2 regions of the Sporomusa termitida genome follow, and region 2 is predicted to be linked to the other one. Evidence: riboswitches for the same ligand, from Rfam matches in the RefSeq annotation. Region 2 holds a riboswitch; the other holds the start of a gene.
What was found. A riboswitch is a leader RNA that binds a small molecule or an ion and turns the genes downstream of it on or off. The one in region 2 is predicted to bind cobalamin.
Positions count from the first base shown of each region.

Region 1: it holds a riboswitch for cobalamin, as region 2 does, so the genes downstream of both, SPTER_RS09325 (TonB-dependent receptor) here and SPTER_RS01780 (TonB-dependent receptor plug domain-containing protein) in region 2, are expected to answer to the same signal.

Region 1 is NZ_CP036259.1:2,031,107-2,038,326, reverse strand. Features, by position in the region: gene SPTER_RS09335 (hypothetical protein) at 1-168, opposite strand, end outside; gene SPTER_RS09330 (hypothetical protein) at 292-1,635, opposite strand; gene SPTER_RS09325 (TonB-dependent receptor) at 1,772-4,159, opposite strand; cobalamin riboswitch at 4,534-4,716, opposite strand; gene SPTER_RS09320 (hypothetical protein) at 4,857-5,066, opposite strand; cobalamin riboswitch at 5,230-5,416, opposite strand; cobalamin riboswitch at 5,664-5,845, opposite strand; gene SPTER_RS25620 (hypothetical protein) at 6,043-6,177, opposite strand; gene SPTER_RS24695 (hypothetical protein) at 6,540-6,710, shown strand; gene SPTER_RS09315 (ribonuclease J) at 7,053-7,220, opposite strand, start outside.
Region 2 is NZ_CP036259.1:397,123-401,792, forward strand. Features, by position in the region: gene SPTER_RS01775 (TonB-dependent receptor plug domain-containing protein) at 130-2,100, shown strand; cobalamin riboswitch at 2,289-2,471, shown strand; gene SPTER_RS01780 (TonB-dependent receptor plug domain-containing protein) at 2,690-4,651, shown strand.

The DNA of each region.
Region 1 (7,220 bases), 1.6 Mb from region 2:
CACCTGCAAATACCGGTTTAATTCTTTTTCGTTATACCCGGCCAGCTTTTTTTCCAGGTCTGCCAGAATCTCAGCCGTCCATTGCGCGATCTTCTGATCGGCGTCATTTCGTTCCTCCGGGGTCGCCGTATCCAGGCAGGCAAAATCAAGTTTCGGTACACTTACCATACTATCAACCCCCTACTAGATTAAAACATGGAAGATAAAATTTGGACTGGCAAGCATATTACCCGCCAGTCCAAATTCACCTGCTTATTGAAGAAAATTATGTTTTTTTCGCTTTTTTCCGGGTTATTTCTTTTCTTCTTCCGGAAGAATAACGCCCAGCGCTTTGGCGGCGCTGCGGGCCTGTTTGGCCAGAATAGCGTGTGGCACGAAGGTCTTAGGTGACTGGCCTTCCCGTTCGCCGAGAGCGCTAAACAACGACGGCTGAATGAGCGTAATGGAATTGATATTTACATTAACTGTACCGGTGCCAAGAGCAGCCGGAGCGAAGGTTCTGGCCGGCGTAGCCGCAGTGCTGACCGGCAGCGGGGAATAGATTTCAACCGGATTACCCCGGACAAACCAGAGCCGGTCATTGCCGCCGGTAGGAACATCTTCGGCAGCGATAGCCCAGAAATAATCCGGAGCATTGACGATATCAACCACTTTGGTTCCCAGGTTGCCGGCGGCGATATTAGCCAGCGTTGCCCTATAGACACCACCGGTAAATCCGCCAAAATTATTTATAAAGTGGCCGGCAAGAACAAAAGCGTTATTGCTATTAATGATCGAGATATCCCGGTAGTCGCCCGTAATCCCCGAGCTGGCCGGCGTGACCGCTGTTGTCACCGAACTGACCGCCGGGAAGGTGCTGAGATCAACGATGTCGATGCGGGTTTCGGCGTTAGCCGAACTTGGCTGCTGCCCGCCGCCGATAGCGCAGACATACAAATTGCCGTTGCTCAATTCCAGCGTGCTGGCATTTTTGCCAACTTTGACATAATCGCCGGCTGTGTAAGTCAGTGCTCCTGTCAGCAGGTTAACACTCATCCGCACAATGGTGCTTTCCTGGTATACCGGAGGTGTTGCCCAAGGGTCGTCCACGGTGGTGAAGAGAGCATATATAGAAGTACCGTTGGCGACAATGGCCACACCATTATTCTGGTTTCCGGCCGGTACAATCGGACCACGCCCGGCAGCCGCCTCAATCGCATCAAAATGTGCCGGGAAAGTGTAGCTGGTTGTTTGCGGATAGGCAGCAGTCAGCATATTAACAACAGCAATATTGGCCCAGTCGTAATCAATAGGATAGAGCCAATAGCCGCGCGTAGCCACGCTGTACAGGTTTTTGATTGCCGGCCAAGACCGGTTTGTGGCTATATTGCTCCAAGGCGGCACAGTAGCCGGGTCCCACACCTGATAAGGAAGTGGTAATGTAACAAAGTCATATTGTCCAATAACTACCCTAGTCTGACCTAAGACAGTCCGGTAATTGTAAATGCTCGGATCACCGTTTAAACTAGGAACCTGAGCAGGGTAAGCGGTAAATGACGCGGGGGCGTCTGTTCTGCTGTTGGCCCCAATCGCGCCGGCAGTTCCTGCCGAATATGTGGAATCGACGATGGTATAACCCAGTAAAGATATAGCCATTGAAATCCCTCCCATATTATTCTTGCATTCTACTTGCCTTACTTACACTTTACTTACCTGTGTTCATCACCTCCATAAACAACCCGTCACTTGGCAATACTCATCGGCATCACCTCCTTAATCGTCCTATTATAAATCAGAAATTATACTGCATCGTGGCGTAATAGGTCCGGCCTTGCATCGGATAAGCGGCTTGTGTTATCTGGACAGGGTAGTCCGGATTGGTTGGGTTCGTTATTATAGCCCGCTCTTCAATTTCCGGTCCTTTATTGAACAGGTCGTTAACGCCAACAGTGAACTGCAAATCTTTATTCAGTTTGTGCTTCACGCCCAGGCCAACAGTGGTCAGCGCAGTCTGCCACTTGCTTACGCTCTCTCTGACATACATTTCATCCACATATTTCACCTCGGCGAAGAGCGCCGTCCGGGTGTCGGGACGATAGGTCAGACGCAGTGAACCTTCCCAATCAGGCGTATAGGGCTGGACAATGTCCTGCCAGTAAGAATCAGGCGAATCGGGACGGTTCCCGTATTTAGTCTGGGCCTTGGTATTCAGATAGGTAGCCGACAGATCGAGGTCCCACTTGTCCCATTTGAGGCTGCTCTGTAGTTCCACGCCATTAGCTTTGCCTTTGGCCGCATTGCTATAGCACCAATAGTCATAACCATCACGCCGGAGCTGCAGCATATTGTCCGAATCACGGCCAAAATAGGTTAAGGCAAAATTGGATTTGGCATTAAGCATATTCCCCTGATACAGTACGCTAAAGTCCCATTGCGTGCCTTCCTCGGGCAACGGAAACATCGCGTCGGTGCGGTCCGAATCCGGCTTAGGCAGGATGCCGGCCCCGTCCCCGGCAATCTCATAAAGGTTTAAGAGCCGGTAGTAGGTGCCGAAGGTCGAACGCAGCGTCCAGTGATCGTCGAGCTGCTTTTTGAGGGCAGCCTGCCAGGTAGCCTTGCCATTAGACTGCTCATCTTGGCTATGTGTCCAGGGATGTTCCGGGTTGGCATACCGCGAATAGCCGGTAACCTGGGAATAATTATAACGAACGCTGGGCGTGAACCAGAAATCGCCGGCTTTGTTCAGGGTAATCGTGTCCTGGAGCTGGATATTGAACATATCTTGCTCATATTTATATCGATACCGGTAGTGAGCGGCATAATTAATATTATCCATGCCATTGCCGTCAATGCGCAGGGTTTCATGGGAGTAGTTGGCCATGAATTCCAGCAGATGGTTGGACCCGGCCTTGTAGCTGCCATCCAGCGCCCCGCCGAAACGGCCGGAATTGTAGCTGCTCCATTCGCGCAGGGGGCCGATGAAGTGGCCGTTGCCCGGATTGACTAATTCCTGAATACGGCGAATATCCGAATGGTAGTCTTTGTCCTCATCCTGATAATCCAGCCGCCAGCCCCATTCCATGTTGCCCGCATTATCCCTCCGGCCTACCTGCAGCGCCTTGTCGGTTTGGTTCTGCCGCCGCCCTTGATTTATCTGATAGGCGTCTTTCATCCTCCGGACATAGTCATTCTCTGTCTGATCCACTAAGGGGTCAGGGGGAGCGATAAAGTGCGAGGGAAGATCCTGCCAAATACTCTTTACGGCATCCGGCAGCCCTCGGTCGATGTTCTTCCAGCTACCCTTGATCAGCCAGTGGTCATCCTGCCATTTGATCAGGACGTCGGTATTTTTGTAATCGTTGTTCTGGCGGACCCGGGTGGCATCCTGGGTGGGTTGGCTTTCAAAGACCTCCCAATAATTGTGGGCGGGAAACTTTGCAAACATAGGTCCCATATCGGGATCATTTAACATATCTTGGATGGAAGTCCAACCAAAGATGGGGGCATACATTTCATAAACTGGTTGAATTGATTCCTCAAATTGAGCCATAGACCGATCGTACTGGGCCTGTGCTCCGGCCGCCAATTTTTGGGCCTCAAAATTTGTATATTTGAAATTCCCGTCGCTCTGGTCGCGGTTGATGCCGACCAGCAGGCTGCCTTTGCCCAGCGGCATGTCAAGCTCCAGGCTGCCGCTGTAGCCGCCATAGGAGCGCTGGCCGAAGGAGGCGGATACATTTGCCTTTTCCGGCTTTTTGGTGACAACGTTGATGACGCCGCCCATATAAGTGCCGCCGAAACGGGCCGGGACATAGCCCCGGTAGACCTCAATGCGGGCTACATTTTTCACCGGAATGGTGGACAAATCGACAGCCGCGTCGCCGCCGAGATTGACCAGTACGCCGTCAACGAACACACCGACCTGGGCCGCCGTGCTGCCCCGGACGCTGACAGTGGTGTACTGTCCCTTGCCCATAACTTCCCGGATATGGACGCCGGGTACGTCTTTCAGAAGTTCAGGCAACGTTTTTTGCTCGCCTTTGTATTTATCGGGTTCAATGACGGTTACGGTGCCGGGCGAGAGCTTGGACTCCCAGTCGGGGCGTGGTGCTTCCACCGTTACCGCTTCCAATGCGTATTCCTTTTGCCAGGGTTTGTCGCGGTTTGCTTCTTCATTAATTTCCCGCAATCGCTCGCTGTCAGTTGCCGGCGCAACTTCCCCGGTTTCCTGCGCCTGCTTGCCGTCAGGCGCGGTTGCTGTTTCGTTTGTCTCCTGCGATTGTTCGCTGCCGGCCGCATAGACAAAGCTATAAAATGTTGGCGTGGTGCTTAGCGCCAGCGCACAGGCGATACTAACCGCCAGAACTTTTTTCTTTAACCTGCGTTGCTTCAATATAAAACCTCTCTCTTTCCGATTATGCTACGATGATGAAATATGCATACCATAAATAATACCAAATAAAAAAACTCCCTTGTTGGGAGTGTTTACGCTAACCGACCGGAATCCGGCCTTGGTTTTCACGTAATCTCCTCCCCATACCTCGTGGGTAAAAACGGTGATTGCTGGATAAGGCAGTTCTCCTGACTCCGGTTCATAACCATCCCGCGCCTTCCCAAAGCAGTAGCTTCAGTGGCATATATGCGAGATTGCTCCCCGTTACAGTGGCGGGACCGCGCCGGCATTTAACCGGACTTCCCTATTAAGCCCCGAAGGGCACCTATCCCAACGTTATGTTGTTGTTTTCCTATTCATCTTATGTGTGCTTTCAGGATAATAGTACTCTTTTGACCACATTTTTTTTACTGGCTTTATTCCGTTCATCCAGCGAAAATTTCTGTGATGTTTGCGTGTCCGGCTCAATAAGCGATATCGCTTATTAATCGCGGGCTCCTTTCTTCTTACACTTGATACCAAATTCCACATAGCTTTGCAGAGCTTCAATAATCAACTCTTCCTGCTGCGAACTGCTGGCTGCCGTTGTAGTATTTTCTGAAGCTTCACTGATGATTTGCTTGACCTGACTCGAACGATAGCCGCAATCCAAAAGCTTCTGTGTTAACCGGTTGATCTGTTCCTGTTTTGTCAATCTAATCTACCCCTATACTGTCGACAGTAATTATTCGATTCGCACCTGCTGTTTTGCAGGCTTTAGTCTTTTTCCCTCCTTTTTCGGTAACGATTTGCCTTGTGCAAGGATAAAGCTCACACAAGCTGCAGCCTAATCTTCTCCCTGTTCATCGCAGGTTAAGCGAAGATTTTCCGTACAGGCAGTTCTCCTGGCTCCAGTTCATCACCTGCCCAGCCTTCCCGGAATGTTTATCTCTTCCAGTGGCATTGTAGGGCTGACTCTCTGTTACAGTGGCGGGACCGCGCCGGTCTTTAACCGGACTTCCCTATTAAGCCTTCTAAAAAGGCACCTGTACCATGATTATTCGTTTATGTTTGTGGGTCCGTTTCCCGCTATGTTTATGTTACAACAGCTACTGAAGATTGTACCTCGTGAGAAGCATCCACTTAGCAGCTTGATAAAAGTTTCGTTTCTGTTTGTCCACCATTATGCAAAATAAAAGAAGCCTCCCTGAGATGATAGCATCCAGAAAGGCCTCTTGTAAGCCGACAAAGCTGTCGGCACAAAATGCAACATTGCACTAGCAATCCCCTTCCCGGTCCATCGCAGGTTAAAACGGTGATTGTTATGCAGGCAGTTCTCCTGGCTCTGGATCATTGCTCCACCAAACCTTCCCAGGAACCTTTGCTCCCAGTGGCATACATGGTTTTGCTCCCCATTACAGTGGCGGGTCCGCGCCGGCATTTAACCGGCTTTTCTGTTAGGCTCTTCCGAGCACCTGCACCAAAAATATATTATATTCTATTTTTTTATAAGGATTCCTTTGTTTTTTCTTTGATTAAAATATAACAGCAGTGGGTAATTTTGTCAATATACAGATTTTCTTGTATACATTATATTGTGAATATTAGATGATAACACTTTTGTATTGCAAGTATACTTCAAAGGAATCCTTCTGTAAATACCCTAAATAAGGGATTGATGATATTATTCGTTAAAGAAATTGAGGTATTTTCTTGCCCTGCTTTGCCAGATAAACATTGTTGCCTTCTTCCCATTCTTCTTTAGTGAATATAGCATCAATGGCAGGACAGTCGTACCATTCCCCGCCCCATACCTGAATACCCATATAAACTGGTTTAGTTACTACAGCAGTAATTACCCCTTCATACCAAAAGTCTCTGCTTTAAGGTCTTTTCTTTTCGTCCATTTGGCATTGCTTTCATAGGGTATTTTATATTGGTTATTCAGCTTGTTCCTCAGATGATACCCTGTCTAAAACTGCCCATTCCCCATCAGCGTGTACAATTTCCATTAACTGGCTCATCGTAAATCCTCCCCCTCAATGTGTCCGATAAAAACGCGCTTCTGAACCCGCGTTCTATCTACATTTTACGGTTTTTGGTGTTTTTACTCAAACCAGTATTTTGGTGTTTTTCGCCATTAAGGGCTGGTTGGTTCTTTCCCTGGCAGTTTTTCGTTCCTTAATGAATGAGTTTTCCGGTTGGCCGCTACCGCACAGATCACCGCAGAGGCGGCCGCCAGCCGGCCGCCACGCTGCTCCTGGCAGGCAGAATCACAGGGGAATTTGAAACTGCCCCTTTACTATTTATAGGCAACCTGTGTCAAGAGAACCGTCCCCATGACACATTATTCCGGTAACATATTTTTTTACCAAACATAATATGTAATAAATAACAAGCAGAGGTGGGACTATTTATGCTATTCTGGTTGGTTTTTGCCGCAATCGTATTTTTTCTGGTATCCCATTTTTGGGTGCTGTTGCTGGCCTTACTCTTTTTCTGGTTTATTTAACCGCTGCGGTCTTCTGAGAAGTGGGTGCCTGGCCAAAACATACGCAAGCCCTGGCGTATTTAGCGGCAAGCTGACTACGCCAGGGCTTTTATACCATAATCAGAAAGGAATCTGCTTTCTGATTATGTCAGGAACGACTGCGGCTTCTGCCGGCGTCTAAATGACTTGGCAGAAGTCAAGTTTTTCTAGTTAAACTTCCATAATGATAGGCAGAATCATCGGCCGCCGGCGTGTGCGTTCATATAAATATTTGCCCAGGGTATCACGGACATTGGACTTAATTGCTGCCCATTCGGTAATATTATTGAGCTCGCATTTTTCCAGGGCCTGTTTAACCCGCTCCTTGGCATCCTCCAT
Region 2 (4,670 bases):
CCTTGCTGTCACCGGTAAGGGGTATTTTTTACGGGTAGTGCCGGGTGGTGGCTCAACATTGCCGGCTGCCATCAGGCCAAAGCAAGCAGCTAATAGCAAAGGTAGACTAAGTAAGAGGAGAAGAGAAAAATGAGATTAAGCAAGCACAACAGAAACATTGGTTTAGCGGCACTGTTTTTTTCCACGCTGGCGGTGACTTCGCCTGTCTATGCGGAGGATATTGAAGCTACAGAGGAATATGTCTGGGATACGATTCTGGTTACGGCGCAGCGTTATGAAAAAAAGGATCTGGATATCGGGGCGACAACCGATGTATATACAAGCGAGCAGTTAAAGAACACCGGCGCCAGAAACCTGCAGCAGGCATTGGCCATGGCCACAGGGATAATTTACCAGGCCAAAGGTCCCGGCGGGGCTTCGCTGGGATCTATGACCAGTAAAATTAGTATCAGGGGTGTGGAAAAAGGAACGCTGCTGCTGATCAACGGCACGCCGGCCAACTTAAGAGGGTTGTATAATCTCGAAGATATGCCTCTGGAAAACGTGGAACGCATTGAGGTTGTCAAGGGCGGGGGAGCCATTTTATATGGCAGCGAGGCTACCGGCGGTGTTGTTAATATTATCATGAAGAAGGGAATGCCAAATACCGTTACGGTCGGCGGCGGCAACAAGGGGCAGCAAAACTATGCCCTGACTACCCAGGCCGGTAAGCTGGGTTTCAGCTATACCTATGATAAGTGGGGCGATGTTGGCAAAATTTCTTCCAACTTGGCCACCCCGGAAATGTATAATGTATTTAATGGTTCGGAGAAAAATAATATTACCCTCACTTATGTTTTTGATGAAAACGTTGACTTAATGTACAGTCATAATGAATCAATCAGCCGATTCACCTATACCTTTGGTAAGGGCTATGACGCTAAATATGATTATCCTTATTCCATTGATGACAAGGCGCGCTATAATCGCAAGCATGATAATACCAAGGATTTTGTCCAGCTTAATGTGAAGCAGGGCGATTTAAAAGGCAATTTATACTATAATGCCAACAGTTTGCATTCTACCGGGATGGACTATTACAGTTCAACCGGCGAGAGCGACAAATATCCGCAATTGAAAGATTCCAAGGAGAAGAATCGCACGTATGGTTTCGACCTGCAAAATATCTGGCAGACGAGCGGGAGTACGCTGTTATTTGGCGCAACCTATCAAAATGAAGACTATACGCCGGAAGTGAAAGAAAGCACTCGCTATGAGCGCAATAATTATTCGCTTTACGGCCAATGGGAAGTGCCGCTGCAGGAGGCCGACACCTTTACGCTGAGTGCCCGGAAAAGCTGGACAGGCGGGGCTGCTGAAGATAAAAATTATCACAACTTCAGCGCCCAGGGCCAGTTTGTCCATAAGCTGTCGGCAGACGCCAGTGTGTATGCCAGCATTGGCCAGTCCTATGTAATGCCAACTTTCGGCCAGATGTACTCCACTGGTGGTGGCATGGTGGTGGGCGATCCCAATCTTCGCCCCCAGACCGGTATTCATTATGAAATTGGCTGGAAGAAAAATCATAATGGCCACAAATGGCGGGCGGCATTATTTAATTATGAGATTGAGGATAATATCAGCTTTAGCAAACAATCCAATCAATATTACGCCGTCAATGAGGATCTGAAAAATACGGGAATAGAGTTAAGTGCCGATATTCAGGGACATAACGGCTGGTCTTATCAGTACGGACTGACCTATAGTGACCCCAAGGGTAGGGCAAAATCCGAGAAACCCGGGGTTAAAACCTATTGGGACAGAAACTTCGGCCGGCTGCAGCTAAATGGCGGGGCTACGTACCAGATGGATAAATGGACGGCCAGCCTATCGGCGAACTACCTGGCCAAGCGGGTGCTTACGCCAAGCAGTGCACACTCTTTTGCAACCAAGCCTTATTTATTAACAAGCTTACATGTCAATTATGCCGTTGATGCAGTCAGTGAAATTAATTTGAGTATTGACAATGTGCTGGACAGGCAGGACAATGTCAACCATACCAGTTCGGCCTATTACACAACCCCTATTAATTACATGCTGAGTTATAAATATAAGTTCTAATATATAGGTGATAGATGAGCAAATACCAGTCGCTTAAGCGCTGGTATTTGTTTTTGAAACCACGGTGTATGGAGCAGTGTCAGCTTGAAGAAGCGGAATCTCAAGAGTATTGGAATTTTATTAACTGGAAGAAATATGTTTGACAACCCTAACCGGGCGATGTTATTATTAGGATTATATTTACAGAAAATTTAATATGATCAATAGGTGCCCGTAAGGGCTTAATAGGGAAGTCCGGTGCAATACCGGCGCGGTCCCGCCACTGTAATGGGGAGTAAATCCAAGAGATACCACTGAGACAAAATGTCTTGGGAAGGTTTGGAGGAACGATGATCCGGAGCCAGGAGAACTGCCTATTGTGAATCACCGTTTAACCTACGAGCGATAGGGAGGGGATTATTGAGCAGTTGATCCTTCCTGGCTATGTGGCCGGGATTTTTTTATTAATAGGGTTGACTTGTAAAATCTTTCCCGGGCAGGCTTGTGTGATTAATCGCCGTAAGGAGATAAGCTAGTTTTCCGGGGGAGGGGATAAGGCAGCGCTTGATGGAACGGGCAAGGGAATTTATAGATGAATGGAGAGTACATAATGAAGGAGACAAAATCAATAAAAAAAATCAAAGCCCAGGCACTAGTATGTATGATTGTAGGCGGGGTTATGTTTTTTCAAGCGCCGGTAATGGGCCAGGCTGCAACCGATGAAGAGTATTCTTTGGATAAAGTGGTTGTAACGGCTAATCGTGTTCCTACACAGGCTGCTAAATCAGGCGCTAATGTGACAGTGATAACCCGGGAGCAGATTGAAAATGGTCAATATCTGAATCTTGGGGATGTTCTTAGAGACGTAAATGGTGTGATTGTAAGTGGTAAGGGTTTTTTAGGAGCTGCACAATCTGTTCGATTGAATGGCGATGATCGCGTTTTGTTTATGATTGATGGTCGCAAAATTGGTCGGCCGGAAGGAGGAGGCGGGCGCTCCACCTTTGATCCCAACACAATAATTTCTATGAATAATATCGAACGAATTGAAATTGTTAAAGGTGGAGCTTCTGCGCTTTATGGATCAGATGCTGTCGGGGGTGTTATCAACATTATTACCCGTAAAGGAGCAGAAGATAAGACTACTTTAGATTTTACAACAGGATCGTGGGGTACCCGCAATTATAAAATGAGCACGCAAGCACAAGCAAATGGCTATAGTCTGTATATTACAGCCGATAAAAAACATCAGGACTATAGTGAATATAATGTGGTTAACCCTTCGCTAACTGGCGGCAGCAACAAGGGGGACACCTACCGCTGGTCTAACAGTGAATTTGATGGTCAAGGTATAACCTTACGGCTGGACAAGGAAATTGACGCTAATCATTCCTGGACAGTTAATTTTGAACATTGGAATGATGAAGGGGGGCAGCCTAATAGGGTTACTACCCAGTCGTCTAACAGATCTACGCATCTTACTAATAATATTGCATTAACTTATAATTTTAACCAAGTCAAGGAAGTGCCCGGATTTATCCGAGCGTACTCTAATTATCAAAATATGGATTTTTCAGGAACTTATAAAAGTCGTACCCAAGGGCTTGAATATCAGACTGGCTGGCAGTTAGATGAAAATAATACATTAGTTGCAGGTCTGGATTGGATAAAAGGAACTGTACTTGAGAATACAGGCGGTGGTTATGCAGATAAAGCCATTACCAATCAGGCTTTATATCTGCAGGATATTTATCATGTTACTGATAAACTGATTATTACTCCCGGGCTCAGATATGACCACCATAGTAAATTCGGCGGTCAGACAACGCCTAAACTGAATGCCAGCTATAGTGTGGATAATACCACTGATGTCTATGTTGCTTATAACCGGGTATTTAATGCCCCTAACTTAGATGACTTATATTATTATTCTCCTCCGGGAGATTCTTGGGGAGGAATGGTTGGCAATCCAGACTTAAAGCCGGAAAGCGGGCATGTGATTAGTGCCGGTGTGAATAAAAAAATCAGTGATGCCACCCTTTTGAAGCTGTATTATTTTGCAAGTAAGTTATCTGATGCTATTGCCTGGAAAGCAGATGATCCAAATGATTATTTAACAGATTACCGGCCACAGAACATCGATAAGCAAAAAAAACGTGGTTTTGAGATTGATCTTCATCATAAGATTTCAGAGAAATATTATACCGAAGTAGGTTACTCTCATGTTCATATTGAAAATAATTCAGATGGTGCAGGTTATGTTGTTGATTCTACTAACAGTCAGCCCAATGGTTACCGTGTAAAATTGGGCTATAGCAGTGATCAATGGAATTTCAATATTAATGGGCAAGGCGTTTCCGGGCGTGATACCAGCCGGTTTATAGAACGGGGTCACTGGGTTTGGAATATGGCGGTTAATTATAAAATGAATGATAGTGCCGATATATATATGAATGCTTTTAATATCACTAATGAAGCTTATGAGTTACTTTCCGGCGGGACGAACAATAGTCGGGGCAATTACCCAATGGCAGCCCGCAATGTTCAACTGGGTGTAAAGTATTCATTCTAAGATGTTTGACAACTCCTGT